DNA from 3 places in the Staphylococcus simulans genome. Region 3 is predicted to be linked to each of the others. Evidence: riboswitches for the same ligand, from Rfam matches in the RefSeq annotation. Region 3 holds a riboswitch; each other region holds the start of a gene.
What was found. A riboswitch is a leader RNA that binds a small molecule or an ion and turns the genes downstream of it on or off. The one in region 3 is predicted to bind S-adenosylmethionine.

Region 1 (3,284 bases), 470 kb from region 3:
TAGACCATACGCCTAACATTTTTACACTCAGCTACTTTCCAGAGTTCCTGAGTGTTTTTATTACAGTAATATCATAATACCTTTTGAAACTTCTTACAATCAATAATATACGTATAAACGTCTCTATAACAACGTTGTGAGGGATTTTATTCACTACTTAAATAAAAGATGATTCTTTGTACATCGCACTAAGTGATTTCAACCGCTTCGCTGCTTCATCTAATTGCTCATCCTCTAACGCAAGAGACACCCTTACATAATGACGTCCATTTTCACCAAATGGAATACCTGGCGCCACTAAAATAGATTGATCTTGAAGTAAGAATTCCACAAATTGTTCTCCGTCATATCCTTTTGGTGCTTTCAACCATAAGAAGATGCCACCTGTCATCGGTTCATAAGGGATGTTTCCTTCATCTAAAATCGAAGTGAAACGATCGCGACGTGCTTTAAAGACTTCACTTTGTTTATCTAAGAAATAATCATAGTTGTTAAGCGCAAATGTCGCCGCATCTTGAAGCGCACCAAACATACCCGCATGGTGATGTGTATGATATTTCTTCAAAGCTTGAATCACATCTTTGTTGCCGACTGCGAAACCGACACGATAGCCAGACATATTATAGCCTTTAGAAAGTGAATACACCTCGATTGCGACTTCTTTGCCTCCAGCTGTCTGTAGGATACTCGGATTTTTATGGTCAAAACCGAACGCTGCATAGGCAAAATCATGTACAATTTTCGTTTGTGTACCTCTGAACTTTTGAACTACATCATCAAAGACATCTTGTGTAACAGTTGATCCAGTCGGGTTATTAGGATACGTTAAATAAATCAATTTAGTCTGACTTAAGACTTCCCCTGGCACTTTATCAAAGTCAGGTTGATAATATGGTGGTTCTAACTCTAACGCATAAGGTTTCGCATCTGCGAACAACACCCCTGCTAGGTAATCTGTATAACCTGGATCTGGCAATAAAACGTAATCTTCAGGGTTAACAATACAATTCGGCAAACCTACTAATCCATTCTTTGTGCCATATAAAATACAGACTTCATCATCTTTATCCAATTCAACATTATATTGTCGTTTATAGAAATCAACAATCGCTTGCTTAAAGCTTTCTTTTCCATGAAACGCACCGTACTTTTGGTTTTCAGGCACACGTAATGCGTTCGCAAATTCATCGACAATGCCTTTAGGTGTTTCCCCATCTGGGATGCCTACTGCCATATTGATGAGAGGAAGCGGACCATGTTCTATCTTTCTCCCCATTGTTTTTCCGAAATAACTATCTGGTATCTTCGCTAATCTTCTTGAAATCACCATTTAAGTTCCCCCTTTGTTTGATGCGCCTATTAAAAAAGCTATATATCACCTATAAGCGACATATAGCTTTCTATGTATATGGCACCTATCTTTCAAGTTATACTTGTTGGATGTAGCACAGTCAGATTCAATGCCTGGATCTTCTGTTGCTGAAGCGTCATCGGGCCAATTCCCTCTACTTCTCTAGATAAGTTTTAATGACTTCTATTGTACTAAAAATTCTGACATTTATCAATTTAAGTTAAAATGAAAAACTCTACAGCTCACTAAAAGCCGTAGAGTCAATATTCTTTATTCAGGTTGGCCTTTTGAATCAAATTTCTCCACTGAACCATCCGCATTCACAATGTATGATCCTGCTAAATCACCTGATTTATCCACAAATGAGAAGCCCCAGCTTCCATCACTCTTTTGTTCAGGTTCTTTATACGTATACGTGCTTGTATCTAGTTTGTGACCTTCATATGCTTCTACTTTATCAATCACATTCGCACGTGTGACTTTACCTTCAGAAGATGATGAATGACTTTCAGAGCTTGAATTACTGTTACTTTCTTGTGCTGCTGATTGTGCATCTTGATTTGTGATTCGGATTAAATTTGCCACTTGTTTAAAGTTCGGTTCATCTTTGTATTGTTTATATAGATCTTTAATATTATAAACTGCTCCCATGTTTGCTAATTGTTGATATGGATTGATACCTTGTGTTCCTGATACCAACACTTGTGTATCACTCACACCAATAACTGCCGCAAATGGACCTTTAGAGTTAGTTGTGCCATAAATTACCATATTTTGAGGTTTATTTGTTACGATTTCAGAACTACCTGTATAAAGTGTTAATTGCTGAATTTCTCGTTGTCGCGAACCGCCATTCGTATTTTGGACATAGCTGTGGTTTAATAATTCATTTGCTGTCACTGTAAATTCAGCTGTTTTAGGTGCATATAACGCTAAAGCGACCTTTTCTTGTGGTGTCAGTTGGCTGATAGCTTGTTCTGTCGTTTGTTTATGAGTATGTGATTTTTCATGTTTTAATGTTTGTTCATGTTGTGTGTTTTCTTTTTTCTCTGTTTTTTGATGGTTTGCTTTGTCTTTTTCTTCGTGTTTTTGCGTATCTTCTTGTTTTTCATTTGAGCCGCAACCTGCTAGTAAAATTGAAAGTGCTGCAGCGGTAGTCAATACATGTTTAAATTTCATAGATAGCTTGCTCCTCTTTGTATATTTGAATATATAATTTCATTATATAGAAGGTACGGGACACATATTGTCCTGAATTAAAAGAAAGTGATCGAGTTAAGTATGATTATTTATTACTCTTTCAAAAGACACTCTGACAATTTTAATTTAAAAGTTTAAATAAAGAGGATTTTTTACCATAAGTAGCCGACCCTACCAAATACAAAAGTTCTGCAGTATTATACTGCAGAACCAAGTACTACTCTGGTGGCGTACCAAAGTTATCTAGTTTTTCTACTTTTCCATCTTTATCAACTGAATAATTATACTGTGTATGTGTTTCTAAATTTCTAAAATTAACAGTCCATGTATGATCCAATGTGTAATCATCAACGAAATGTCTTTTAGGAGGCCCATTAAATTCATATTTTCGTGGATCTAGTTTATGTCCTATATATTCTTCTACCTTGTGTATTGCAACTTGACTATTCATGTTACCATCTGGTGTATATACATCACCAGGACTTAACTTTCTTCTTTGTTTATTATTTGAAGTAGCATTATCTGTTTCTTTAGAAGAAGATGCATTATCACTCTCTGGATTCCTCACTGATTCGCTTACTTTAACCAAACTTACGACCTTTTTAAAGTTTGGATTATGACCATATTGTTTGTATAAATCTTCTAAGTTATAGATATGAGTCCCTCGATCTTTTAAAATTTCATCATAAGTCTTAGGACTTTGACTACCTGCAATAATAATCTGGTTTCCTGT
Region 2 (3,284 bases), 1.2 Mb from region 3:
ATCTCAGGTGGTCAACCGCAAAGTAAAATTCCTGAATTCGGTCAAAGTTCAATGATGGGCCGTGCAGGTCAGCCAGTAGAATTAGCAGGCACTTATGTCTTACTTGCTTCAGACGAATCAAGTTATACAACAGGACAAGTGTATGGCGTAACAGGCGGTAAACAAATTAACTAAGCTATGATTAAGACAGCGTTCCAACAATGAATGGAACGCTGTTTTTATACATACAAACACATTATTCGCAAAGTAAGGTTTAGTTTATTATGCTATAGGTATAATTAGTATAGTAACTAAGGAGGCAGAATGATGAAACATTTTAACCCTAAAGATTTAACGCAAAGAGAAAATTATAAATTATTAAGCGGCAGCGTCTTACCAAGACCGATTGCTTTTGTGACTTCTCAAGATAAAGAAGGTCATTTAAATGCGGCACCATTCAGTTTCTTTAATGTGGTCAGCAGTCATCCGCCGATGATTATGATTTCAACTGGACGCACAGAAGGTGTCCGTAAAGATACAGCACAAAACATTATTGATACTGGAGAATTTGTGGTACACATTTCTGAATTGTCTATGATTGAAGGTATTAATAATACTGCTGCACCGATTGAACGTGAAGCAAATGAGTTAGAACGTACAGATTTTAAAACAATTCCTTCAGATGTCGTTAATGTACCAGCAGTCGAAGGGGCGCGAATCCGATTTGAGTGTAAACTGGATCGTGTGATTGAACTCGGTGATGACAAAGCGGGCAGCGATTTAATCTTAGGTGAAGTTGTACGTTATCACATCGCTGATGATGTTTATATCGAACCGCATAAAATTGATGTGCAAGCGTTACATCCTGTTGGTCGTTTAGCGGGTAATGATTATGTAAAATTAGGTCAAGAATTTGTATTAGAAAGACCAACAGAATAATTGCTTAATGAAAAGTTCATACTTTGATGATTGACTAACTATTACAATCATGATAGGTTTAAAAAGATTCAAAAAATAAAAATAAATATAGCTTATCAAGAGAGGTGGAGTGATGGGCACTTTGAAACCTCGGCAACATGGTTCGCTGATAGCGACGCGTGTGCCAATTCCCATAGCAACTATTTGCTAAGAGATAAGAAACATAATGTATCCTTTTTTCTTAGCTGAAAAAAGGATTTTTTAATATCATGAGTGAGGTGTTTGAATCATGTCTGAACAGAAACAAAAGGGCAATGCAGTCGCACTGATTCCTTTAATTCTATTTGTCGGTTTATTTTTAGGAGTTGGGATTATTACTGGCGACTTTACGAAGATGCCGTTAAATATTGCGATTACGATTGCGGTTATTGTCGCATTAATAATGAATCGCAAAGAAAAATTCACAGAGAAAGTTGAAGTCTTCACCAAAGGTGCAGGCCATTCTAATATTATTTTGATGGTCTTGATTTTCGTATTAGCCGGCGCATTTTCAAAAGTGACTGAAGATATGGGCGGCGTGAAATCTACCGTTAATTTAGGATTAAGTTTAATTCCAGGCAACTTATTGATTATCGGTTTGTTTATTATTTGTATGTTCGTTTCTATTTCTATGGGGACATCAGTTGGTACAGTCGCAGCCATTGCACCAGTCGGCTTTGGGATTAGTGAGGCGACTGATATTTCAGCAGCACTAGCCATGGCAACAGTCGTCGGCGGTGCGATGTTCGGAGATAACTTATCTATGATTTCAGATACGACAATTTCTGCAGTACGTACACAACATACAAAAATGAGTGATAAGTTCAAAGTAAACTTTAAAATTGTATTGCCAGGTGCCATTTTAACGATGGTTATTTTAGGTATTTTGACACATAGCGCAACAATCAGCAGTACAAAAGATTACAGCTTTGAATTTATTAAAGTGATTCCATATTTATTAGTTTTAATCTTAGCTTTGATCGGTGTGAATGTGATTATTGTTTTGATAGGTGGAACAGTACTCTCAGGCATTATCGGTTTAATCGACGGATCATTTAACTGGATCGGATTCTTGAAAGCCGCTTCAGAAGGTATGATCGGCATGGAAGATATTGCGATTATCGCATTAATGATCGGTGGTTTAATCGGCATCATTCAACATAATGGCGGTATTACATGGCTACTTAATTTTGTTCGCAGCAAGGTCAAATCAAGACGCGGTGCAGAGTTCGGTATCGCAAGTTTAGTCAGTGCCGCAGATATTTCAACTGCGAATAATACGATTTCTATTTTAATGGCAGGTCCCCTAGCTAAAAATATCGCAGATGAATATGATATCGACCCAAGAAAATCAGCAAGTATTTTAGATATTTTCGGCAGCTGTTTCCAAGGCCTTTTACCTTATAGTCCGCAAGTCATTGCGGCTGCAGGCGTCGCAGGTATTTCGCCATTTATGCTAGTGCCTTATTCGATTTATCCGATTATTTTAGGAATCAGCGGATTAGCCGCAATCATCTTTAATTTTCCAAAACTGAATAAACGTAAACAAAAAGCGTAAATAATTTTTACTTTCTCACTTGAAAAATGTTAAAGTAATCTTGTTGTGAAATAACCACAGAGGCATAGTGACAAATGCTTTGCTAGTAGGATTACTTTGGCTTATGCTTCTAAATGCGTTAGAATAATAAAGAGTGCGAAAGTAGGTGACGACAGAGTGGCAAGATATAATATTGAAAATGACGTCGTAGTCATATCATTGGAACGTTTTATGCGCATCCCGCCCGAATTGATTTATCAAGCTTGGACAGATGCGGATATCATGAGACGTTGGTTCATGACTTCTAACCGTTCAAATCAATCGATTGACTTGATTCCAGAAGAAGGCAGACGTTATGAAATTGTTGATGAACGTAACGGTAAAAAGAACAGAGTAACAGGGGTCTTCCAAGAACTAGAAGCACCTAACCGAATTGTGATGACAATCGGTATGCCTGAACTGAGCGACAAAGAAGATACGATTGAAGTAGAAATTTTTGAACGTGAACCAGGTTCAGACATGACACAAATGAACTTCCGTTATACTGCTGTTGTTCCGAAAGAAAGACGTTGGACAACTTTGGAATACAAACAGCAGAAGAAAGAATATCATGATGCGACGGCACACGGCTTTGAAAATATGTTCATTAAGCTTCAAGACATTTTAAGAGAAATGCAAGAAGACAAAGAAGAATTTTAATCAAAACAAGCGACACACAATGCTAGAAAGCAGCGTATGTCGCTTGTTTTATTTTATATATTCAATTTTCAACAATTAGACAGTCTCTTGACCACGTTTATTCCAAGTCAGA
Region 3 (3,284 bases):
CAACAGCAAGATTAAAATGATGAAGGGAATTGCTCTGAATAAGTTCACAATAAATGACACGATTTGATAAAACACTTTTGCTGTCGGTGATTTACTCTTAGCTGTTAGGAATAATAGTACGCCTAGAATTAAACCGATCACGAACGCAAAAATTGTAGAAATGGCTGTCATATAGAGTGTTTCGTATGTAGCCAGCCAAACTTGGTCGCATTGAACATTCGGCATTGTGACCATTTCACGTAATATATCACTGAACGATTTATCCATTACGAACCACCTCCACACCTACATTACGATTCTCTAATTCGTTTTTAAAATCATCAAAAAATTCCGTTTTCAAGTCTGCAATATGTACAATTAGAAAACCGATTGGTCCGCTTTTCGAATGGCGGATATTCGCTTCTAGTATGTTCACATTCAGATTATATTTTTGAGTGATATATGACACAATCGGTTCTGTCGTCTCTTCACCTACGAAGTTCAAACGTACAATATAACCGTTTTTCGACTCTGGAATCAGTTCCTGAATTGATTCATCAAATTGGTCATTCAAGCCTTCTTTAACGAAACGTTTCGTCACTTGATGTTTAGGGTTTTCAAACACTTCTTTAACTTCACCGCGTTCGATGACCTTACCATTTTCCATTACTGCAACTTCGTCGCAGATTTGGCGAATCACATTCATTTCATGTGTGATAATCACGATTGTTAAATCTTCTTCTTTTCTGATTTTTAATAAGAGTTCTAAAATTTCATCTGTTGTTTGAGGATCTAAAGCACTTGTAGCTTCATCACAAAGTAATACTTTTGGATCGTTGGCTAAGGCACGTGCGATACCAACCCTTTGTTTTTGACCACCAGATAACTCTGACGGATATGCTTTTTCTCGTCCTTTGAGTCCTACAAGCTCAACTAATTCTTCCGCTCTTTTTTCAGCTGTCGCTTTATCCACGCCAGCAATTTCCAACGGAAACTTAATATTATCTAACACTGTTCTAGACCATAATAAGTTGAAGTGTTGGAATATCATACTTACCTTTTGACGCTTTTTCCTTAGTTGCGCTTTGCTGAGTTGTCCTAATTCATCTCCATCTATTATGACTTGACCTGATGTTGGTTCTTCTAAATAATTTAAAATTCTGACAAGTGTACTTTTACCGGCACCTGAAAAACCGATGACACCGTAAATGGTACCTTCCGACACATCTAAATCGACATGATCAACTGCCAGTACTTCTTGGTGTTTCGTCTTATATCTTTTGACGATTTGCTTCAGTTGAATCACTACATTCTCCCCTTTCCTTGCAATACCTACCTACAAATTAAAAAAGCTTTCCCTTATCGCTGCTATGAGCATTAAAGAGAAAGCAATTTGAAATTTCTTTCTCTCATCTTCAAAAGCAGTTCAACTTTTTGTGAATTGGCACCATTTCTTATAAATAAGACGGTTGCCGGGTTTCGTCGGGCACATCCCTCCACCTCTCTTGATAAGAGATAACTATTTAATTGATATTTATCCTACCACTTCACTCAGAAGTAGTCAACAACTATTTTAAATTTTCTAACAAATAAGGAACAGACTGAAATGCGTAAATACGGTCTATCTCCTTATCTTTCGACATCACTAACAAAACAGGAACAGATTGAATTTGATAAGCTTCACTGAAGTCAGGATGGAAATTCAAATCTGCTTTGACCAACGGAAGCTGTAAAATTTCATTAGCTATATCTAACATTCTCTCTGAAACTTTACATGTTCCACACATCGGTGTGTAACCGAAAATCAAGTGCTTGTCTTGATCAAAGTTTTGTTTGATATCTGTAATTTCTTGCTTAACGTTCATTTATAAACTAATCCTTTCACGGGTGCTTCACCTTTTACCATAAAGCCATGGTTTCTAAGCACTTTGGCAAGATAAGGGCGCGGACAACGTGCGACTTCAGAATAAGTTCTATCGACAAAGATATGTTCACTTTCTGATAGATAATGTTTAAACCATTGACGGATGCGACGGCCTTCTTTATCTGCATCCACTAATATATAGACAGGACGTTCATATAAGTGTTCTATCATATCGTCAAGTTTATCAATGCCCATTGTGCCGTGCGTACAAATAATTTGTACAGGCTCATCAATCACTTCTTGTACACGCTTTTTATCTGTTTTACCTTCAACAACGATTACTTTTTCTAACAATGCCATATTCACTACACTCCAATACTCTCGTGATATCATTGCTTCATTACTCGCAAACGTAAATGCTTAGGTTCTGCCAACTTATATAAAATTGTTGCGTAAGTTGATACTTTCATTGTAACGCAGGTGTTGTTTTAAAGACACGCAACTTGTTTAACAACTAAATAAACACGATAAATTATGTATTATTCAGCTGTAAAGGTTCAGCACTTTAGCGCTCTAGTTTGTTATAGCCTATTTCAAATAAAAAATAACCCCAAAATACAAAGTATCTTGGAGTTTGGTTTTTAAAGCCGATTATTCACCGATCATTTCTTTGTATTGATCAGCTGATAATAAATCATCTAATTGGCTTGTGTCATTTAATTTTACTTTAACCATCCATGCTTTTTCGTATGGTGATTCATTTACGAATTCTGGACTGTCTTCTAATTCTTCGTTGACTTCAACTACAGTTCCTGAAACTGGTGCGTATAATTCAGAAACAGTTTTAACTGATTCTACACTTCCGAAAGATTCGCCCTCTTCGATATCATCGTCAGTTTCTGGTAATTCAACGAATACGATGTCACCAAGTTCTCCTTGTGCGTATTCAGTGATACCGATAGTTACTGTATCGTCCTCAACTTTAACCCATTCATGTTCTTTTGAATATTTTAATTCCTCTGGCACTGCCACACGAATCCCCTCCTAATTAATAAATGAATACTCTTTTATGATGCCATATGAAACCTTTTCATTCAACTATTTATAGACATCTTGTAGTTTTTTAATTTTTTGTGTAAATAAAGCGCATAGCAATAAGATATTTACTACCTATAATGACTATAAATTAGTTTACCCAAGTATCTTTGTACTCTTTTTCGTTGAAACCAAGTGTGATTTTATTGCCTGAAACCGCAAGTGGTCTTTTAACAAGCATTCCGTCAGAAGCCAATAAATCTAGTTTTTCATCATCAGACAAACTGTCAAGTCTATCTTTCAGACCTAGTTCACGATACTTACCTCCGCGTTTATTGAATAGCTTATCAATTTCAACGCCGGTTTTATCAATAATATCTTGTAGTTCTCTTTTATTAGGGTTTAG

Region 1: linked by a shared signal. The riboswitch ahead of MUA87_RS12415 (aminotransferase class I/II-fold pyridoxal phosphate-dependent enzyme) and the one ahead of MUA87_RS10055 (methionine ABC transporter ATP-binding protein) in region 3 are both predicted to bind S-adenosylmethionine.
Region 2: linked by a shared signal. The riboswitch ahead of MUA87_RS03090 (Na+/H+ antiporter NhaC family protein) and the one ahead of MUA87_RS10055 (methionine ABC transporter ATP-binding protein) in region 3 are both predicted to bind S-adenosylmethionine.

Annotation. Positions count from the first base shown of each region.
Region 1 covers NZ_CP095100.1:2,616,182-2,619,465, forward strand. The annotation lists gene MUA87_RS12415 (aminotransferase class I/II-fold pyridoxal phosphate-dependent enzyme) at 158-1,330, opposite strand; SAM riboswitch class I at 1,413-1,524, opposite strand; gene MUA87_RS12420 (hypothetical protein) at 1,622-2,530, opposite strand; gene MUA87_RS12425 (hypothetical protein) at 2,769-3,284, opposite strand, start outside.
Region 2 covers NZ_CP095100.1:754,144-757,427, forward strand. The annotation lists gene MUA87_RS03080 (SDR family oxidoreductase) at 1-174, shown strand, start outside; gene MUA87_RS03085 (flavin reductase family protein) at 307-918, shown strand; SAM riboswitch class I at 1,008-1,118, shown strand; gene MUA87_RS03090 (Na+/H+ antiporter NhaC family protein) at 1,187-2,494, shown strand; gene MUA87_RS03095 (SRPBCC family protein) at 2,651-3,172, shown strand; gene glpT (glycerol-3-phosphate transporter) at 3,248-3,284, opposite strand, start outside.
Region 3 covers NZ_CP095100.1:2,142,662-2,145,945, forward strand. The annotation lists gene MUA87_RS10050 (methionine ABC transporter permease) at 1-267, opposite strand, end outside; gene MUA87_RS10055 (methionine ABC transporter ATP-binding protein) at 260-1,285, opposite strand; SAM riboswitch class I at 1,386-1,494, opposite strand; gene MUA87_RS10060 (thioredoxin family protein) at 1,548-1,844, opposite strand; gene MUA87_RS10065 (toprim domain-containing protein) at 1,841-2,203, opposite strand; gene gcvH (glycine cleavage system protein GcvH) at 2,495-2,875, opposite strand; gene MUA87_RS10075 (arsenate reductase family protein) at 3,030-3,284, opposite strand, start outside.